DNA from 4 places in the Aquitalea pelogenes genome. Region 1 is predicted to be linked to each of the others. Evidence: predicted binding sites of a transcription regulator. Region 1 holds the regulator's gene; each other region holds the start of a gene.
What was found. Region 1 encodes sigma-54, which starts transcription at its own class of promoters, with help from an activator protein. Its sites were predicted from a motif close to CTGGCACGCTTCATGCTT; they were not measured.
Positions count from the first base shown of each region.

Region 1 (5,007 bases):
CGGCCGCCCCCACCCTGGTGCGCCAGCATGCCCACTATGTCACCGGCTTCCCCGGCGGTCAGGGTGCAGTGCGTGAACTGGCCGAGCTGATCATGCAGGCGCAAGGCAATTTTGACGCCATCGTGGCACGGTATCTGGCATGATCCGTTCGCACCGCCTGTTTCCCATCCTGCTGGTGCTGATCACCGGCTTGCTGACCGTCTGGCTGGATGCCGTGTCACGCTGGCAGCCCAGCAAGCACGAGCTGGACCCGAACAAGCCAGAAGTCGTGGCGCAAGGCGTGATGGCCACCCGCTTCGACCCCAAGGGCATGCTGCAGGACAAGATGATTGCCAGCCGCATGTGGCAATACCCGGACCGCACCGAGTCGTATTTCGAATCGCCGGACCTGCAAAGCTACAAGAATGGCGTACTGGCCTACCATGCCATTGGTGAAAGCGGCCGTTACAACAGCAAGACCAAACAGGTACTGTTCGACAAGAAAGTCACGCTGATCCAGCCGGCCACCGCCACACAACAGGAAACCCGCGTAGTCAGCAGCAATATGCGCATTGACACCGTCAAGCACATTGCCCGCGCCGACACCCTCACGCACTTCTACTATGGCAAGTCCAGCGGCAGTGCCGTGGGCTTCATTTACGAGCAGCAGGCTGGTCAGTTACAGCTGCTGTCCAACGCAAAGGCCACTTATGAAAAATAACTGCCGCCGCTTCATCCGGCTGGCCTGGCTGGCCCTCGGCCTGTGCGCCATCCAGACCGCCCATGCCGAAAAGGCCGACCGGGACAAGCCCATCGAAATCAGTGCCGACCGGGGCAACCTCGACCAGCTCAAGGGCGTCACGGTATGGCAAGGCAATGTCGTCATCATCCAGGGCACACTCAAGCTCAATGCCGACCGCGCCACGGTCACCCAGGACAAACAGGGTAACCAGACCATGCAGGCCACCGGACGCCAGGTCAACTTCCGCCAGAAAATGGACGGCAAGAACGAATGGATCGAAGGCCAGGCCAACCAGCTGGACTACAACACCGTCACCCACGTTGCCGTGCTCACCGGCAATGCCCGCGTCAAGCGCGGCAGTGACCTGGTCATCGGCAATGTCATTACCTACAACACCGAAACCGAAATGTATGAAGTCAGCAGCGGTGCCAGCAGCAACGGCGGCCGCGTGACTGCCATCATCCAGCCCAGGCCCAGAGACAACAGCCCTGCCAAGAAAACTGACGGAAGCACTCCATGAGCGGCCCCAGCATCCTGAAAGTGGAGCGCCTGAAAAAGCGCTTCAAAAAACGTACGGTGGTAAAGGACGTCGCCCTGCAGATCCAGAGCGGGGAAGTGGTCGGCCTGCTTGGTCCCAACGGTGCCGGCAAGACCACCAGCTTTTACATGATCGTCGGACTGATCGGTGCCGATGAAGGCGAAATCACGCTGGATGGCAACAGTATCACCCACCTGCCCATTCATCAGCGCGCCCGCCTGGGGCTAGGCTATTTGCCGCAGGAAGCTTCCATTTTCCGCAAGATGACAGTGGAAGAAAACATCACGGCGGTGCTGGAAATTGCCGGTTACAAGGGCGACAAACTGGAGCAGGAACTCAGCCTGTTGCTCGACGACCTCAATATCGCCCACCTGCGCGAAAGCAATGCGCTGGCACTGTCCGGTGGCGAGCGCCGCCGGGTGGAAATTGCCCGCGTACTGGCCACCCGCCCGCGCTTCATCCTGCTGGACGAACCGTTTGCCGGTGTAGACCCGATTGCCGTCATCGACATCCAGAAAATCATCACCTTCCTGCAACAGCGTGGCATTGGCGTATTGATTACCGACCACAATGTGCGTGAAACCCTGCGCATCTGCGATCGCGCCTACATCATCAGTGATGGTTCGGTACTGGCTTCCGGCGAGCCGGAAGAACTGGTCAACAACGAGAAAGTGCGCCAGGTTTACCTGGGCGAGCACTTCCACCTGTAAGCCATGAAACAGTCACTACAGCTGCGGGTCTCCCAGCAACTCACCCTCACGCCGCAACTGCAACAGTCCATCAAGCTGTTGCAGCTGTCCACGCTCGACCTGCAGGCAGAAGTCGAACGCTTCTTGCTGGACAACCCCATGCTGGAACGCGGCGATGAGCCGCCCTCGCATGACAGCAGCCCGGCAGAAACGCCGGCTGCCCAGGAAGAATCCACCAGCACGGCGTCGGACAGCAGCGATGGTGACAACAGCCAGGACGCCAGCAATGGCGAACTCACCGACTGGGGCAGTGGCAGCCGCCGCAACGACGGGGACGATGAATTTGACCCCATGCTCAACGTACCCTGCCCGGTCAGCCTGCGCGAACACCTGCTGGCGCAGCTGGGTGAACTGACCCTGCCCACCCGCGACCAGGCCATTGTCCAGCTGCTGATCGAAGAACTGGACGACAACGGTTTCCTGACTACCGATCTGGAAGAACTGGCCAGCAACCTGCCGCTGGAACTGGAACTGGAAACCGATGAACTGATGGTCGGGCTGCGCCTGTTACAGCAATTCGACCCTCCCGGCATTGCCGCGCGTAACCTGGCCGAGTCGCTTGGCCTGCAACTGGCCCGTTTGCCCGCCAACGAGCCCGGCCATGCACTGGCACGCCAGATTGTGGCCGAGCACCTGACGCTGCTGGGCAACCGCGACTACACCCGGCTGAAGCGCATTCTGGGCGTGGATGACGAAGCCATCCGCCAGGCACAGCAACTGATCGCCCGGCTGACCCCTCACCCGGCGTCCGGTTTCGGCGGCGAAGACGTGCACTATGTCATCCCGGATGTGACCGTGCGCAAACGGCGTGGTCACTGGGTAGCCGAACTCAATAACGGCGCGGTACCGCGCTTGCGCGTCAACCAGCTGTATGCCCAGATGCTGTCGGAAAACCGCGCTGGCGCAGGCGAACTGACTGGCCGACTGCAAGAAGCAAAATGGCTGGTCAAGAACATCCAGCAACGATTTGACACCATTCTGAAAGTGTCAGAAGCTATAGTCGAAAGACAGCAAGCGTTCTTTGAACACGGTGAAGTCGCCATGCGGCCGCTTATCCTGCGGGACATCGCAGACGAACTTGGCCTGCATGAATCGACCGTATCACGCGTCACCACGCAGAAATACCTGCTTTGCCCTCGTGGTCTGTTCGAGCTGAAGTATTTCTTTGGCAGTGCACTGGAAACCGACAGCGGCGGCGAATGCTCGGCAACGGCCATCAAGGCGCATATCCGCCGCATGATAGACGGTGAAAACCCGGCCAAGCCACTTTCGGACAGCGCCATTGCCGACGAACTGGGCAAGCAAGGGATTCAGGTTGCAAGACGCACCGTTGCGAAGTATCGTGAAGCTATGCAGATACCGCCGGTCAATCTGCGCAAGGCATTGTGATTCACGCCTTGAAGTATATCCGCTCGCCCGGCCGACCCGACCGGGCAGTCAACACAAGAAGGAGTTAGGGTATGAACCTCAAAGTAACCGGTCTCCACCTCGAAGTAACCCCGGCCATCCGCGAATTCGTGGAAACCAAGCTGGAACGCATCACCCGCCATGTCGATCACGTGATTGACGTTGCTGTCACCCTGTCGGTAGACAAGCTGGTGCACAAGGCGGAAGTGAATGTTCACCTCTCCGGCAAGGATATCCATGTAGAGGCCACCGACTCCGACATGTACGCTGCCATCGACGCGCTGATGGACAAGCTCGATCGCCAAGTACTCAAGCACAAGGAAAAACAAAGCGAACACCGTGCAACAAGCCCACAGGTTCAACAGGAAGCCAGCTTGTAAACATTAAGTATTCGATGCGGGAACCCGGCGGGTTCCCGTTTTTATTTGCTCGGAGCCTTTTTCATTTTGATGAAGGCAACGTAGAATTGGCCAGTTTCTGTAGCCGCGTGCAACCATTCCTATGAGCCTGATTGGCAAAATCCTGACACAGGATCACATCCTCCCGGACCTGGATGTCGCCAGCAAGAAGCGCGTCTTCGAGCAGGTGGGCCTCCTTATCGAAAACACCCACGGCATCGCCCGCAGTGAAATTTTCGACTGCTTGTTTGCCCGGGAAAAACTGGGCTCTACCGGCCTTGGCCAAGGGGTGGCCATTCCGCATGGCCGTGCCAGAGGGCTCAAGGAAGCGGCGGGCGTGTTCATTCGCCTGAAGAACCCGATTCCTTTCGATGCGCCGGATGGCAAGCCGGTACAAAGCCTGTTTGTCCTGCTGGTGCCGGAACAGGCAACCGACCTGCACTTGCAGGTACTCTCGGAACTGGCACAGCTGTTCTCCAGCAAACAGCTGCGTGAACAACTGCTCAGCGCAAGCTCGCGTGCCGATCTGTACCAGCTGCTCACCGGATGGAATACCAACCATGCCTAGCATTACCGTGCGCCGGTTGTATCAGGACAACCAGCAAAAGCTCAACCTGACCTGGGTTGCAGGAACCGGCGGCGCGGACAGCCCCATCGGCAACGACGAACAACGCCCCACCCTGGCCCTGGTCGGCCACCTGAATTTCATTCACCCCAACCGGGTGCAAGTGCTGGGTCTGGCCGAGGTGGACTACCTCAACCGGCTGGAACAATCCGCCGCCAAGACCGCGCTGGACCAACTGTTCCACAAAACCATGTCGGTGGTGATGGTGGCCAATGGCCAGCCAGTGCCCAAACTGCTGCGCGACTACTGCCACACCCACAATGTGCCGCTGATGAGCACGCCGCTGGAAAGCCCCTACCTGATGGATGTGCTGCGCATCTATCTGGCGCGCGCACTGGCGGTTTCCACCGTGTTGCATGGCGTGTTTCTGGATGTACTGGAAATCGGCGTGCTGATCATGGGCGATTCGGCCATGGGCAAGAGCGAACTGGCACTGGAGCTGATTTCCCGTGGTCACGGCATGGTGGCCGATGATGCGGTGGAACTGTACCGCATCGGCCCGGAAACCCTGGAAGGCCGTTGCCCGCCGCTGCTGCGCGATTTTCTGGAAGTGCGCGGCCTGGGCATCC
Region 1 is NZ_JAYSDA010000009.1:54,110-59,116, forward strand. It holds gene ACE3SE_RS09400 (KdsC family phosphatase) at 1-143, shown strand, start outside; gene lptC (LPS export ABC transporter periplasmic protein LptC) at 140-700, shown strand; gene lptA (lipopolysaccharide transport periplasmic protein LptA) at 690-1,241, shown strand; gene lptB (LPS export ABC transporter ATP-binding protein) at 1,238-1,969, shown strand; gene ACE3SE_RS09420 (RNA polymerase factor sigma-54) at 1,973-3,397, shown strand; gene hpf (ribosome hibernation-promoting factor, HPF/YfiA family) at 3,469-3,795, shown strand; gene ptsN (PTS IIA-like nitrogen regulatory protein PtsN) at 3,917-4,381, shown strand; gene hprK (HPr(Ser) kinase/phosphatase) at 4,374-5,007, shown strand, end outside.

Region 2 (5,007 bases), 110 kb from region 1:
CCGTCGTGGTTACAAGTTCTCGACTTATGCCACCTGGTGGATTCGTCAGGCCATCACCCGCTCGATCGCGGACCAGGCCCGCACCATCCGTATTCCGGTGCACATGATCGAAACCATCAACAAGATGAACCGCATTTCGCGTCAGATCCTGCAGGAAACCGGCCGTGAGCCGGACCCGGCCGAACTGGCGGAAAAAATGGAAATGCCGGAAGAGAAGATTCGCAAGATCATGAAGATTTCCAAGGAGCCCATCTCCATGGAAACCCCGATCGGCGATGACGACGATTCCCATCTGGGTGATTTCATCGAGGACCAGAACAACCTGGCACCGTCCGATGCTGCGATGTACTCCAGCCTGAAGGACGCCACCAAGGAAGTGCTGGATACCCTGACTCCGCGTGAGGCCAAGGTATTGCGCATGCGTTTTGGTATCGACATGAATACCGACCACACGCTGGAAGAAGTGGGCAAGCAGTTTGACGTGACGCGTGAGCGTATCCGTCAGATTGAAGCCAAGGCCTTGCGCAAGCTGCGTCACCCGACCCGTTCGGAACGCCTGCGCAGCTTCCTGGACAACGAGCCGGGCGGTCAGTAATACAGCCTGTCTTTCAAGACGGCATCCCCAAGCTGCTTGCATCAGGGCTTGGGGATTTTTATTTCATTCTGTTATACTGCGCAGCTTCGGGCCTCTAGCTCATGCTTGGTTAGAGCAGCGGACTTAACAAGTGGACTCCTACGACTCGCAAGAGTACGGAGCGCACTGATTGGGTTGCCTTGGAGCAAGTTGACTCTGCTCCCTGGTAGAACTGCTCAAATTCGGGGAAACCTCTGCTGCCGTGGCGGCGTGGCAATCCCGAGCGAAGCTCTCGCAAGAGAGAACGTGTAGAGACTGTACGGGCAGGTCGTAAAGACAAGAGACAGTCCAGACCACAAACCCGAAAGGGGCGGCGAAAGCCGTAGCGGGTAAGCATAATCCGTTGGTGCCGGGTTCGACTCCCGGGGGGCCCACCAAATCAAAAGCCGCTGTGATTCATTCACAGCGGCTTTTTCATGCCTGCAAGAAATGTGGCGACTGCTTGGGCATGTCCGGCACGACCGCTTGACCACCCTGACAGGGCCGGCAGGTAACAGCGGCGATGAACGGACAATAGCGCAGTCGGATGATGCTGCAGTGCGGAAACTTTTCTCCGGATAGCAGGTCACAAGAACCCCTTCGCGGCATCCACTGCCACCATTCCGGTCGGTTTTCCAAACGCAGTTTTCAGCTTCCATTCGGATTTCCGAATCAATGCTATTGTATTTTTATTTTTATTCATAAAAATCAGATATTTACGTGATAAAAATGTGAATTTTTCTTGGCACGCTTTCTGCTGTATAGAGCGTACTCAACACCGGCCATAAAGCCGGGTTACTCTGGAGAAACGCTCGTGAAAACCAACAAGATTACCCTGTGGGTCTTGATCGCCCTGGTGCTGGGCATCGCAGTCGGCTACGGCTGTCACACCTCGATTACCGATCCGAAACAACTGAAAGATGTTGCCGGTTACTTCTCCATCCTGACCGACGTGTTCATGCGTCTGATCAAGATGATCATTGCGCCGCTGGTGATGTCCACCCTGGTGCATGGCATTGGCAGCAGTGATTCCCGCTCTGTGGGTCGTGTTGGTCTGAAGGCCATGTGCTGGTTCATGGGTGCCTCGCTGGTTTCCCTGTTCCTGGGCCTGATTTTCGCCAACAGCCTGCAACCTGGCGTGGGTTACACCCTGCCGGTGGCTGATGCTGCTGCACCGGCCCTGAAGACCAGTGCGCTGAACCTGAAGGACTTCATCACCCACATGTTCCCCACCAGCTTCTTTGACGCCATGGCGAAAAACGAAGTGCTGCAAGTGGTGGTGTTCTCGGTGTTCTTCGGTTTTGCCATTGCTTCTTACAAGGGCCCGAAACCGGACATCCTGATGAAAGGTCTGGAACAACTCGCCAACATCATGCTGCGCGTCACCAATATCGTGATGATGTTTGCCCCGGTTGGTGTATTCGGTGCCGTTGCTGCCACCATTACCGCCGATGGCCTGGGCGTGCTGTCCATGTACGCCAAGTTCATGGGTAGCTTCTACCTGGCCCTGGCTTGCCTGTGGATGCTGATGATTGCCGCCGCTTACGGCTTTGTCGGCAAGAAGATCTTCGCCCTGCTCAAGACCATCCGCATGCCGCTGATGCTGGGTTTTGCCACCGCCAGTAGCGAAGCTGCTTACCCGACCCTGCTGGAGCAGCTGGAACGCTTTGGCATCAAGGAACGTGTTTCCGGTTTTGTCCTGCCGCTGGGTTATTCGTTTAACCTGGACGGTTCCATCATGTACACCTCGTTTGCCGCCCTGTTCATCTCCCAGGTTGCCAACATCAACCTGACCCTGGGCCAGCAAATCACCATGCTGCTGATCCTGCTGATCACCAGCAAGGGTATTGCCGGTGTACCGCGTGCTTCGCTGGTGGTGGTGGCTGCCGTACTGCCGATGTTCAACCTGCCTGAAGCCGGCATTCTGCTGATTCTGGGTATCGACCACTTCCTGGACATGGGCCGTACCGCCACCAACGTGCTGGGTAATGCCATTGCCACTACCGTGGTGGCTGCTTCGGAAGGCGATATCGATGCCGAAGCTGCACATGCCAACCCGGCCCTGGCCGAAGATCAGGCCTGAGCCCCGGCGTCCCTGCCACGCATGAACAAATAAGAAATCAGGCGAGACTCCCCGCCCAGCCAAAGCTGCCGATACAGGCGGACAAGCTGGTGACGGGGGGATCGCTGCAGTGAGTTGCTCCCCGGCAACGTCATCTCCCACTTGTCTTTCTACAAAGGAAGAGACATGAAAAAAACCTTCAAAATGTTGTTGTCCAGCGCAGCTGTCATGGCTGCATTGTGTGGTCAGTCCGCCCAGGCGGCTGATGCGGCCAAGCCGCACGTGGTGATTCTGGCAACCGGTGGCACCATCGCCGGTACTGGCGCTACCAGCACCACCACCATTGGTTACACCGCAGCCAAGTTGGGCGTGGACAAGATGATTGCCGCCGTGCCCGAGCTGTCCAAGGTGGCTGATGTACGTGGCGAACAGGTTGCCCAGATCGCCAGCGAAAGCATGACCAATGAAGTGTGGTTGAAGCTGGCCAAGCGTGTGAACGAACTGCTGGCCCAGAAGGATGTGGACGGCGTGGTGATTACCCACGGTACCGATACCATCGAAGAAACCGCTTACTTCCTGGACCTGGTGGTGAAGAGCAAGAAGCCGGTGGTTGTGGTTGGCTCCATGCGTCCGTCCACCGCCATCAGTGCAGATGGTCCGATCAACCTGTATAACGCCGTGATTCTGGCTGGCAGCAAGGATGCGGTTGGCAAGGGTGTGCTGGTTGCGCTGAACGACCAGATCAACGCCGCCCGCGAAGTCACCAAGACCAACACTTCCACTACCGACACCTTCAAGACGCCAGAACTGGGTTATCTGGGTTACATGCAGGACAACAAGCCGCACTTCTACCGCATGTCCACCCGCAAGAACACTGCGGATACCGAATTTGACATCTCCAAGCTGAACAGCCTGCCGCGTGTCGACATCGTTTACGGTTACGCCAACATGGACCGCGTGGCCATGGATGCCGACATTGCTGCCGGTGCCCAGGGCATCGTGCAAGCCGGTGTGGGCGATGGCAGTATTGCCGCCCAGATGATGCCTGCCATCCGTGACGCCCGTAAGAAGGGTGTGATCGTGGTACGCAGCTCGCGCGTGGGTAGCGGTATCGTGGCGCGTAATGGTGAAGCCAATGACGACCAGGAAGACCTGGTGGTGAGCGACACGCTGAATGCGCAAAAAGCCCGCATCCTGCTGATGCTGGGTCTGACCAAGACCCACGACACCAAAGAACTGCAACGCATGTTCTACACCTATTGAGCTGGCTGACAGGCGCTGCACCGGCCTGTCTGTCGACTGCGACACCCCTGGTGTGATCCCCCCGCAGCGACAGCATGGTGTGGCGACTGATCAAGCAGCCTTTGGCAAGCGGCCCCGGTGGCCGCTTTTTTTATGCCTGCAGCCCGGTGCCGGCCGGGACTGCGGGCATGTCATCAGCCCGGCCATCAGCCGGGCATCAACCCGATTGATTCAGGCCGTATTTTTTCAGTTTGTCGAACAGGGTGGTCTTGGCCACTTTCAGCGCTTCGCTGGTACGGCTCAGGCTGTAACCGTGGCGACGGAATTCCTCGGCAATCAGTGCCCGTTCGAACGCTTCCACGGTTTCGGCCAGCGGCAGGCTCTGGCTTGGCTCGCCGGATTCCGACAATGGCGTGCGAATGCCCAGCACATAGCGTTCGGCCACATTGCGCAATTCGCGCACATTGCCCGGCCAGTCGTAGGCCAGCAGTTCGGCCTGTTCATGGGCTTCCAGTTGCGGGGTGGGGCGGTCGAAACGGCTGGCCGATTGCAGCAGGAAATACTCGAACAGTAGCGGAATATCCTCGCGGCGTTCGCGCAGCGGCGGCAGTTGCAGCGTGACCACGTTCAGCCGGTAGTAAAGGTCGCTACGGAAGCTGCCGTTATTGCCCATGGCTTTCAGGTCAGCCTTGGTGGCCGATATCACGCGACAGTCCACCGGAATGGGGGTGTTGGAACCCAGCCTCTCCAGCGTGCGTTCCTGCAGCACGCGCAGCATCTTGATTTGCAGCGGTAGCGGCATGCTTTCGATTTCATCGAGGAACAGCGTGCCGTTATTGGCATATTCGATACGGCCGATGCGGCGTTTGGCGGCCCCGGTGAAGGCATGGGCCTCGTGGCCGAAAATCTCGCTCTCGAACAGGTTTTCCGCCAGACCGCCACAATTGACGGCGACAAAGTTGTGCTTCTGGCGACGGCTGATTTCATGCAGGCAACGCGCCACCAGCTCCTTGCCGGTGCCGGTTTCGCCCAGGATCAACACATTGGCCGAGGTATCGGCCAGGTCGGCAATCATGCGGCGCACTTTTTC
Region 2 is NZ_JAYSDA010000009.1:169,040-174,046, reverse strand. It holds partial or broken gene rpoD (RNA polymerase sigma factor RpoD) at 1-595, shown strand, start outside; gene ACE3SE_RS09985 (dicarboxylate/amino acid:cation symporter) at 1,428-2,696, shown strand; gene ACE3SE_RS09980 (type II asparaginase) at 2,862-3,938, shown strand; gene ACE3SE_RS09975 (sigma-54-dependent transcriptional regulator) at 4,135-5,007, opposite strand, start outside.
Region 2: a site for sigma-54 is predicted at 1,356-1,373, ahead of ACE3SE_RS09985 (dicarboxylate/amino acid:cation symporter). Genes of this name have one in related genera too.

Region 3 (5,007 bases), on a different contig from region 1:
GCCACGCCGGTGGGGTGGTATTGGAAGGCATCCATGTCACGCAAGCCGGCACCCAGCCGGTAGGCCAGCACCAGCCCGTCGGCGGTGGCGCCGTAGTGGTTGGAGGTGGGAAAGCCTTGCAGGTGAAGCCGGCCGCAACCTCCGGTGGCCAGAATGGTTTGCCGGGCGGATACCACCATGAAGCGCTGGTATTCCAGGTCGTACAACACGGCCCCGGCGCAGCTGCCGTCCTCGTGCGACAGCAGTTCCACCACCGGGCAGCGGTTGAGCAGGGTGATGGCCGGGTCCAGTTCCACGGTTTCGCGCAGCACGCGCATCATCTCCAGCCCGGTGTAATCGCGGTAGCACAGGATGCGTGGCTGACTGCAGCCACCGGCTTGCTTGTAACGCAGCTTGCCACCGTCGCTGAGCGGGTCTTCCAGATCAAAATGCATGCCCAGCTCAATCAGCCAGCGGATGACGCCGGGTGCATCGCTGGCCATTTGTGCCAGCAATTGCGGATTGGCACATTTGTGGCCGCCACGCATGGCGTCGTCAAAGTGTTGTTGCGGGCTGTCGCTGGCCGCCAGTGCAGCCTGGATGCCGCCTTCGGCCATGACGGTATTGCTGTCGCCCAGTCGCAGTTTGCTGGCCAGCATCACTTGCGCGCCGCTGCGCGCGGCGGTCAGCGCGGCGGCCGCACCGGCACCGCCGCCACCAATCACCAGTACATCGGTGCTGCGCTGTTCGGCACCGGCTAGGTCAAAGCCATCGATCAGTGCATTGCTTTGCAGCAAGGCGGCCAGTTGCGGGTGGCAGGGTTGGCCGCGGCTGGGGCCGATTTGCAGCAAGGTGCTGGCATTGCTGTCGCTGTCCGGGTGGTATTGCGCCAGCAACGCGCTGCGCGACAGGTCGGCCGGGCGCAGCGGTGGCTGGGCATGGGCGGTCAGATTGGCCAGGGCTTGTGCATAGGGAATGGCGTTGTTCATGCTTCGCTCCTGGGGGTGTCGCTGCGGGTGTTGATGGCCAGCTCGCCGCGGGCCTGTTGTTCCTGGCGGCGAAGCAGATCGCCCGGGCGCAGGTTCTGGATGGCCTGGGCACGGCGCAGGTAAAGGCCGACATGATTGGGCCGGATGTTTTCCGGGCAGGCCAGCGTACACAGATTGCACATGATGCAGGCGTCAAACAGCGCGGCGGCGGCTTGCAACTGGCCGCTGGCCGCCAGTGCCATGCCTTGCTGAACCGGTATATGCCGTGGGCAGGCGCGGTCGCAGCCGCTGCAATGGCGGCAGTGGGCGAGCTCCGGAAAGGTTTGCTGCAGCTGGGGCAGGGCCTGCCAGCCATCACGCAAATCATGCGGGCGGTAGTGGTGGACGTGGTCGGGCAGGTAGTAGTCGATAAAGCTGACCTGCATGCCGTCCTCTACCGTGGTTTCACAGGCCAGACGGGTTTCGGCGGAGCGCTCACCGGCCTTGCGGACCAGGCAGCGGCAGGAACCGCACACGCCCTGGCCCATGCAGCCGATATTGGCGGTGAGTGGCGAATCGCCTTCCAGGCGGGTGTGCAGGATGGAGTTGCCGGGTGTGGCATCCACCACCTTGCCATCAATGCTGATGCGGATGGTTTCACTCATGGGATTGTCCTCAAGCTTGGGTTGCGGCCAGTGGCAGCATGTGGTGCTGCCTCTGGTCGGGCCGTTGCTTGCGCTACTGCAAGGAGCGTGCCCATACAGTGAAAATGCTTCAAGGTATTGAATATAAATAAAAAACCATGAGTCGCTTGTTGCCGTGTGGAGCAAGATCAACGGAAAACCGTGCTTCTACCGGACTGCGGTTTACGGAAAACCTTACGCGGGGTAGTGATTTGCGGGATTTGGCTGGCAGAAAGGCAAAGTGCGGATTTCCGTACTTTTAAAACAGTGGATTCGCGGCTGACCGTACTTTCAGTGTTTTGCCAATGGCATTGTTCATTCAAATCAATGACATGCGGCGACTGTTGCGTGGCACGGGGCTTGCTCTGCGGTGGGTGGGAGACACACTACAGAAATCAAGGAGCAAGACCATGTGGGGAACCATGAGTACAGCACTGCTACCGGTGGTGCTATTGATGCTGCTGGGCTGGTTTGGCGGACAGCGTGGCTATTTCCGTCAGGAGGATGTGGGGGTGATGGCAACGCTGGTAATGCGTTATGCCTTGCCCTGTTCATTGTTTATCGGCGCGTTGAAGACGCCGCCGGAGCGCATCCAGAACCTGCCTTTCATCCTGTGCATGACTTTCGGCTTTGTCGGCACCTATGTACTGGCCTTGCTGGCCGGGCGTTATTACTACCGGCAGGGGCTGAAAACCAGCGCCATCCAGGCACTGGTATGTACCTTTCCCGACATGGCCTATTTTGGCGCGCCCATCCTGCAGCAGGTGTGCGGTCCGCAGGGTTTCATTGCCGTGCTGATTGGCAACCTGATCACCAGCTTTGTCATCCTGCCGCTTACCATCGTACTGTGCCGCTGCGGTGAAATGGCGGATGCGGGGGACGATGACGGCATGGTGGCCATGCTCAAGCAAAGCCTGGTCAAGACGCTGTCCAACCAGATTGTCTGGCTGCCTATCCTGGGGGTGGTGCTCAGCTTCAATCACCTGCATCTGCCCGCTGCGGTACAGGAAAGCGTGGACATGCTGGCCAAGGCGGCCGGTGGGGTGTCGCTGCTGGCGCTGGGGCTGATGTTCTGCGGTGAAAAGCCCAGCTTCAACGGCCATGTGTTAGGTAATGTGGCGATGAAGAACTTCCTGCAACCGGCCCTGATGTTGCTGGGCATCTTCCTGTTTGGCGTGGATGCCGAGTTTGCCAAACAGGCGCTGATTGTCGGGGCGGTGCCCACCGCCATTGCGGCCTCGATGTTTGCCGTGCGCAACCAGACCTATGCGCTGCATGCCTCGCATTCTGTACTGGTAGGCACGGTGATCGGGGTGTTTGGTGAAGCGGCGCTGATTTACTTCATGGTGTGATGGCAACTGCACGGTCAGGCTGGCGTCGCCAGTCTGGCTGGCAGCGACAAGGCCCGGCATTGCCGGGCCTTGTCGCGTTCAAGGGCCAGGGACGGTGAAGCGGGATGGCAAGACTCAGTGTTGCGCGGACAGCTTGATGAACAACAGCCGCACCAGCAGGTAGGCAAGGGCATTGCCCAGCGTCATCAGCAGCAGCACGCCGGGCAGGGGTAGTGCGTTGGTGAGGTCCGGCAACGGGGTGCTGCCCAGATGGCGGGCCAGCAGGGAAGAAAAGCTCAGGGTAAGCAAGAGTTTGACAGGCATGGCAGTAGCTTTCCGGCATTCAGATGGTACTGCTGATTGCAAAAGCCGTGCCTGCTGCGTGCAATATCAAGATATTGATAATAAAGGAAAATTAAACAGCCATCGCTGGGGGCGGACGGGTTTCCGCGCAAGCGCGTTCGGAAAACCGCGCTCATTGCTGCGCGCGGGCCTGCAAATGCAGCAGGATGCTGTGTCCGCCGTGCAGGATGTCATCACCAATGGCAGCGGCGGCGGCAGGGCCATCGCCAGTGCGGATGGCCGCCAGTACCGGGTAGTGGTAGTCAATCATGTCGCTGCCGCCTTGCTGGTACACGGCGGCAATCAGCGGCCCCATCTGCAACCAGATGCGGTACAGGATGCCTTGCAGGAAGGGCAGCCCGGCGATGTCCACCAGCGCAAAGTGAAACTGCTGGTTCAGCTCGCAGCCCAACATCGTGTCTTGTGCCGTCATGGCCAGTGCGTTGCGGCTGACAATGTCTTCCAGCCGGGCAATGGCGCTGGCGTCTGCCTTCTGCGAAGCGGTTTCCGCTGCCAGCCCCTCCAGCCGGATACGGATGGCACGGATTTCCAGATAGCGCTCCACCGTCATGTAGGGCACGCGGATGTCACGCGGGGACTGCATGGTGAGCGCCTGCTCCTGCACCAGACGCAGGATGGCATCGCGCACCGGGGTGACGCTGGTGCCCAGTTGCTCGGCCAGCTCACGTATTTTCAGTCGGGCACCGGGTTGCAACCGGCCCTGGATCAGCGCCTTGCATAGTAGCTGGTAGACCGTGCTGCCTAGATTGTCGTGTTCCAGTGTGTCCAGTTGGTAGTCCATGCGTTGCGGGCCGGTGAGGTGGTGACTGGTGCATCATGTTACCACTGCTGCTTGTCAGAATGAAATGCAGCAAATATGATGCATCATAAATTGTGAGCGTGATGTCGGACTTGTCGCCGCTATCCGGTGCCGACACGCTGTCCCTATCGTGCGCAGTCTGGCTGTGCATCAGCCCTTACCAGCAGGAGATTCCATGTCCGGTTCCACCCGTTACATGCTGTTGACCGGTGCCAGTCGTGGCATTGGCCATGCCACGGTCAAGCTGTTCCAGGAGCATGACTGGCAGATTTTCACCGTGTCGCGCCAGCCGTTTTCCGAAGCCTGCCTGTGGCCGTCCGCGCGGCAGAGCCATGTACAGGCTGACTTGTCCGACCTCTCATGCCTGGATGACTTGATTGCCGAGGTGAAAAGCCGGCTGCCAAATGGCGAGCTGCATGCACTGGTAAACAATGCCGGCATCTCGCCCAAGGGCCCGCAGGGTGAGCGGCTGGGTATTCTGGCCAGTGATATCGACGTCTGGAGCCGGGTGCTGAATGTCAATCTGGTGTCCACTGCCTTGCTGGCACGCGGGCTGTTTGACGAACTGAAAAAGGGGCAGGGCTCCATCGTCAATGTCACTTCCATTGCCGGGTCGCGCGTGCACCCGTTCGCCGGGGTGGCTTATGCCGCTTCCAAGGCCGGGCTGGCGGCGCTGACGCGCGAGCTGGCGCACGAGTTCGGTCCGCACGGCATCCGCGCCAATGCGATTGCGCCGGGTGAAATCGACACGGCCATCCTGTCGCCGGACACCGCCCGCATTGTGGAGCGTGATGTGCCGATGCACCGTCTGGGTACGCCGCATGAAGTGGCCGAAGCCATTTACTTTCTCTGCTCCGGCCACTCTTCCTATATCAATGGTTCGG
Region 3 is NZ_JAYSDA010000031.1:23,282-28,288, reverse strand. It holds gene ACE3SE_RS19155 (FAD-dependent oxidoreductase) at 1-968, opposite strand, end outside; gene ACE3SE_RS19150 (4Fe-4S dicluster domain-containing protein) at 965-1,612, opposite strand; gene ACE3SE_RS19145 (AEC family transporter) at 2,041-2,982, shown strand; gene ACE3SE_RS19140 (hypothetical protein) at 3,097-3,285, opposite strand; gene ACE3SE_RS19135 (GntR family transcriptional regulator) at 3,437-4,105, opposite strand; gene ACE3SE_RS19130 (SDR family NAD(P)-dependent oxidoreductase) at 4,299-5,007, shown strand, end outside.
Region 3: a site for sigma-54 is predicted at 1,689-1,706, ahead of ACE3SE_RS19150 (4Fe-4S dicluster domain-containing protein). Genes of this name have one in related genera too.

Region 4 (5,007 bases), on a different contig from region 1:
ACCTGTATATCGTGCAGTCCTGTCAGGACAAGCGCTGGGTGACGCAGTGCGATTGCGGCCATGTGTTTGGTGATTACCGCGAAAACTGGAAGCTCCATGCCATGATTCATGTGCGTGATAGCCCCGAAGCCATGGCCGAGGTGTACCCGCCGCTGATGGCACCGGACACGCAGTGGCAGGTGTATCGCGAGTATTACTGCCCGCAATGCGCCACCATGCATGATGTGGAAGCACCCACCCCCTGGTATCCGGTGATTCACGATTTCGAGCCGGACATCGAAACCTTCTATCAGCAGTGGCTGTAAATACCGCTGCCAGAGCGGGCCAACTGAGTCCAAGGGCTAAGCGGTGCGGGGTGCTTGCACTGCCTCGCACTGGCTGGCCTTGGGCACGAATATTGCATCCCTGGTGGTCATCACCCGATGATGGCTGCCATGACTGCTTCCACTCCATTACGACTATTACTGGTCAACGATACCGACCGCCCGATGGCGCAGCTGCATGCTGCGCTGACGGCGGCTGGCTATCTGGTGGTGGCACAGGCACAAGGCGCAGCCGAGCTGCTGCAGCTGGTGGACAGCCAGTCCCCCGACATCATCATCATTGATACCGAATCTCCCTCCCGCGACACACTGGAACAACTGGCACTGATGGGCCACGCCGCGCCACGCCCGGTGGTGATGTTTGCCGAGCAAGGCGGCTTGCCCGCCATTCAGGCTGCAGTCAGTGCTGGTGTCACCGCCTATGTGGTGGATCAGGTGGCGGCCAGCCGCCTGGCACCGATCATCGACATGGCACGGGTCAAGTTTGAAGAAGATGCCCGCCTTAAAAAGCGACTGCTGCAGATGGAAGAGCAACTGGCAGAGCGCAAGCTGATCGAACGCGCCAAGGGCATCCTGATGGAGCGCCGCCAGCTGTCCGAAGCCGACGCCTATGCGCTGCTGCGCAGCCAGGCCATGCAAAGCGGCTTGCGGCTGGCCGAACTGTCCCGCCAACTGATCAACTCCAGCAAGCTGCTGGGCTGAAAGACATTCATGACTGTTCCCGCATGCTTGCACACACTGAATCTGGGCTTTGTCGCACTGACAGATTGCGCACCGCTGGTGGTGGCACAGCGTCTGGGGCTGGACCGTGAAATGGGTCTGCAATTCTGCCTGCACCGCCAGCCGTCCTGGTCGGCGGTGCGCGACAAGCTGATGACCGGGCAACTGGATGCCGCGCATGCGCTGTACGGGCTGGTGTACGGCATGCAGCTGGGCATGGGTAATCCGCCCTGCGACATGGCCATCCTGATGACGCTGAACCAGAACGGGCAGGGCATCAGCCTGGCTCCGGCTTTGGCCGATGCCTATTGTCAGGGTGCCAGCCTGATGGAAATCAGCCAGCAACTGGGCCGCCCGCTGGCACTGGCACATACCTTTCCCACCGGCACCCACGCCATGTGGCTGTATTACTGGCTGGCCGCCCAGGGTGTGCATCCCTTGCGCGATGCCCGTTGCGTGGTGATTCCACCGGCACAAATGAGCGATGCCATGCAGGCTGGTGTGCTGGACGGGTTCTGTGCCGGCCAGCCCTGGCATGCACTGGCACAGCAGCGCGGGGTTGCCAGCCTGGTGACGGACAGTGCGGTCATCTGGCCCAATCACCCGGAAAAGGTACTGGCTTGCCGACGCGAACTGGCACAGCAACAGCCGGATGTTGCCGGGCGTCTGGTACAGGCGCTGCTGCTGGCCTGCCACTGGCTGGACCAGCCGGAAAACCACGCACTGGCGGCCGCCTGGCTGGCCGCGGAAGACTGCCTGGCCATGCCGGCGGAGCTGATCCTGCAACACTGGACCGCAGCGGATGCCGGTCCACTGCATTTTTGTGATGAAGGTCGCGTCAATTACCCTTATCCGTCGGATGCCTTGTGGTTTTTGCAGCAATACCGGCGCTGGGGCATGTGGCAGGGCAATGACGCGGCCGCCGTGGTGGCCAGCGTCAACCAGACCGCCTTGTATGAGCAGGCGGCCCGGGCGTGCGGCTTGTCATTGCCCGCTGTACATGACCGCCACAGCGTGCTGATGGACGGCAGCCACTGGCCAGATTATTCCGGCAGTGCGCCCAGTGTCGGTGCGCTGTCGCAATACACGCACTGATGCGGTGCAATATCCGAGCAAAACCGGCATGAATACTCCCGCAAACAGCATTTTCCGGCTGGCACGCAAATTGCAATAAGTGCGGTGTAGCAGCGCAACGGCGTGCTGACTGCACCATACATCACGGCAGTGGCCAACGGCGGCCACTACCGATACGGACAACGGCGTCCTCTCCTGACTTCACCGTCAGGGAGGGCGCCGTTTTTGTTTTGGCCATTTGGCGGGAAGCACACTTCCCCGACAGGAGTACTACATGGACCGCACTTTCTGGCAAGCCGGACACAAGCCGACCCTGTTTTCAGCCTTTCTGTATTTCGACCTCAGTTTCATGGTGTGGTATCTGCTGGGCCCCTTGCAGGTGCCCATTGCCAGCGCACTGCATCTGTCCACCCAGCAACGCGGCCTGATGGTGGCCACGCCCATCCTCGCCGGGGCCATCCTGCGCCTGTTGATGGGTGTGCTGGTGGACCGCATCGGCGCGCGCGGGGCCGGCATCATCGGCCAGCTGGTGGTGATTGCCGCCTTGCTGGCGGCCTGGCAGGTCGGCATTGCCAGCCTGGGTGGCGCGCTGCTGCTGGGCTTGTTCCTGGGCGTGGCCGGGGCCTCGTTTGCGGTATCGCTGCCGCTGGCCTCGCGCTGGTATCCACCACAGCATCAGGGTACGGCCATGGGCATTGCCGGGGCGGGTAATTCCGGCACCGTGCTGGCCGCCTTGTTTGCCCCGGCGCTGGCACTGGCTTTTGGCTGGCAGAACGTGTTCGGCCTGGCCTGCATTCCGCTCATAGCCGCGCTGCTCATCTTCACCTTCTGCGCCAAGGATGCACCCAATGCGCCGCCAGCCAAGAAGCTGGCCGACTATATGGCCGTGCTGAAGGAAAAGGACGCCTGGTGGTTCATGTTTTTCTATTCCATGACCTTTGGCGGCTTTTCCGGCTTTGCCAGCGCGCTGCCGGGTTACTTTCACGACCAGTTTGCCTTTGATGCCAAAACTGCAGGGCTGTACACCGCCGCCTGTGTGTTTGCCGGTTCGGTGATGCGGCCGCTGGGCGGCATGCTGGCCGACCGTCTGGGCGGCACCCGTTCCTTGCTCGCGGTGTATCTGTGCTGTGCGCTGCTGATTGGCGCGGCCGGTTTCAATGTGGGTGGCCCATCTGTGGCACTGCTGCTGTTCATCCTGGCCATGCTGTGCCTGGGTGCCGGTAATGGCGCGGTGTTCCAGCTGGTGCCGCAACGCTTTGGCAAGGAAATCGGCGTGATGACCGGCCTGGTGGGTATGGCGGGCGGGGTAGGTGGTTTTGCACTGGCCGCCAGTCTGGGAGCCATCAAGCAGGCTAGCGGTGGTTATGCAGCAGGTTTGTGGCTGTTTGCCTGCCTGTGCTGCCTGGCCTGGCTGAGCCTTTCCGGGGTGAAACAACGCTGGCGCAGTGGCTCGACCGTTGCCGCGGCACGGGTATAAGAAGCAAGGGAGAGCAGGATGAACATGGCAGAACTGCAGGGCAAGGCCCGGCAAAAGCTGGTGGTGGTGGGTAATGGCATGGCCGGCATCCGCACCGTGGAGGAGTTGCTGGGCCTGGCACCGGATTTGTACGACATCACGGTATTCGGGGCCGAGCCGCATCCCAATTACAACCGCATTTTGCTGTCGCCGGTGCTGGCCGGGGAGCAGGATTTCAAGGACATCATTCTCAACAGCGTGGAGTGGTACGCCGAGCACGGCATCACCCTCTACATGGGCAAGAATGTGGCCACCATCGACCGGGTCCGCCGCAAAGTCATCGCCGAGGATGGCACCGAGGCGGCGTACGACCGCCTGCTGCTGGCCACCGGCTCCACGCCCTTCATCTTGCCAGTGCCGGGCAAGGAGCTGGATGGCGTCATCAGCTACCGTGACATCCGCGATACCGAGCTGATGATGGAAGTCGCCAAAACCAAGCGTCAGGCGGTGGTGATTGGCGGTGGCCTGTTGGGGCTGGAGGCCGCCAACGGCCTGAAGCTGCGCGGCATGGAAGTGACCGTGGTGCATCTGGGTGACTGGCTGCTGGACCGTCAGCTGGACGACGTAGCCGGTGGCCTGCTGCGCCGGGCACTGGAAGAGCGTGGCATCGGCTTTTTGCTGGGCAAGCAGACCGCCGCCATTCTGGATGACGGCCAGGGCGGTGTGGCCGGGGTGCGTTTTAGCGATGGTGAGCAGGTAGACGCGCAGTTGGTGGTGATGGCGGTGGGGATTCGCCCCAATACCGCACTGGCCGAATCCTGCGGCCTGCACTGCGAGCGCGGCATTGTGGTGAGCGATGCGCTGCAAACCTACGACCCGCGCGTGTATGCAGTGGGCGAGTGCGTCAGCCATCGCGGTGTGGCTTACGGACTGGTCGCTCCCTTGTTCGAGCAGGCCAGGGTGTGTGCCAACCATCTGGCCCAGCTGGGTATTGGCCGCTATCAGGGTTCGGTGCTGTCCACCAAGCTGAAAGTCACCGGGATTGATCTGTTCTCGGCTGGCGACTTCATGGGCGGCGAGGGCATGGAGGACATCGTGCTGTCCGACCCGGCTGGCGGCGTGTACAAGAAGCTGGTGATCAAGGACGACAAGCTGGCCGGGGTCTGCCTGTATGGCGATACCGCCGACGGTGCCTGGTATTTCAAGCTGCTGCGCGAAGGCCGCTCGGTGGCGGATTTGCGCGATACGCTGATGTTTGGCGAATCCGCCATTGGTGATGCCGGCGTGCAAGGGCAGAGCAAGGCCGCCTGCATGCAAGACAGCGACGAAGTATGCGGCTGCAATGGGGTGTGCAAGGGAAGCATCGTCAAGGCCATCAAGGACAAGGGCCTGTTTACCCTGGACGAGGTGAAAAAGCACACCAAGGCGGCCAGT
Region 4 is NZ_JAYSDA010000013.1:61,612-66,618, reverse strand. It holds gene ACE3SE_RS12065 (acetone carboxylase subunit gamma) at 1-305, shown strand, start outside; gene ACE3SE_RS12060 (ANTAR domain-containing response regulator) at 435-1,025, shown strand; gene ACE3SE_RS12055 (CmpA/NrtA family ABC transporter substrate-binding protein) at 1,035-2,138, shown strand; gene ACE3SE_RS12050 (nitrate/nitrite transporter) at 2,392-3,594, shown strand; gene nirB (nitrite reductase large subunit NirB) at 3,619-5,007, shown strand, end outside.
Region 4: a site for sigma-54 is predicted at 2,197-2,214, ahead of ACE3SE_RS12050 (nitrate/nitrite transporter). Genes of this name have one in related genera too.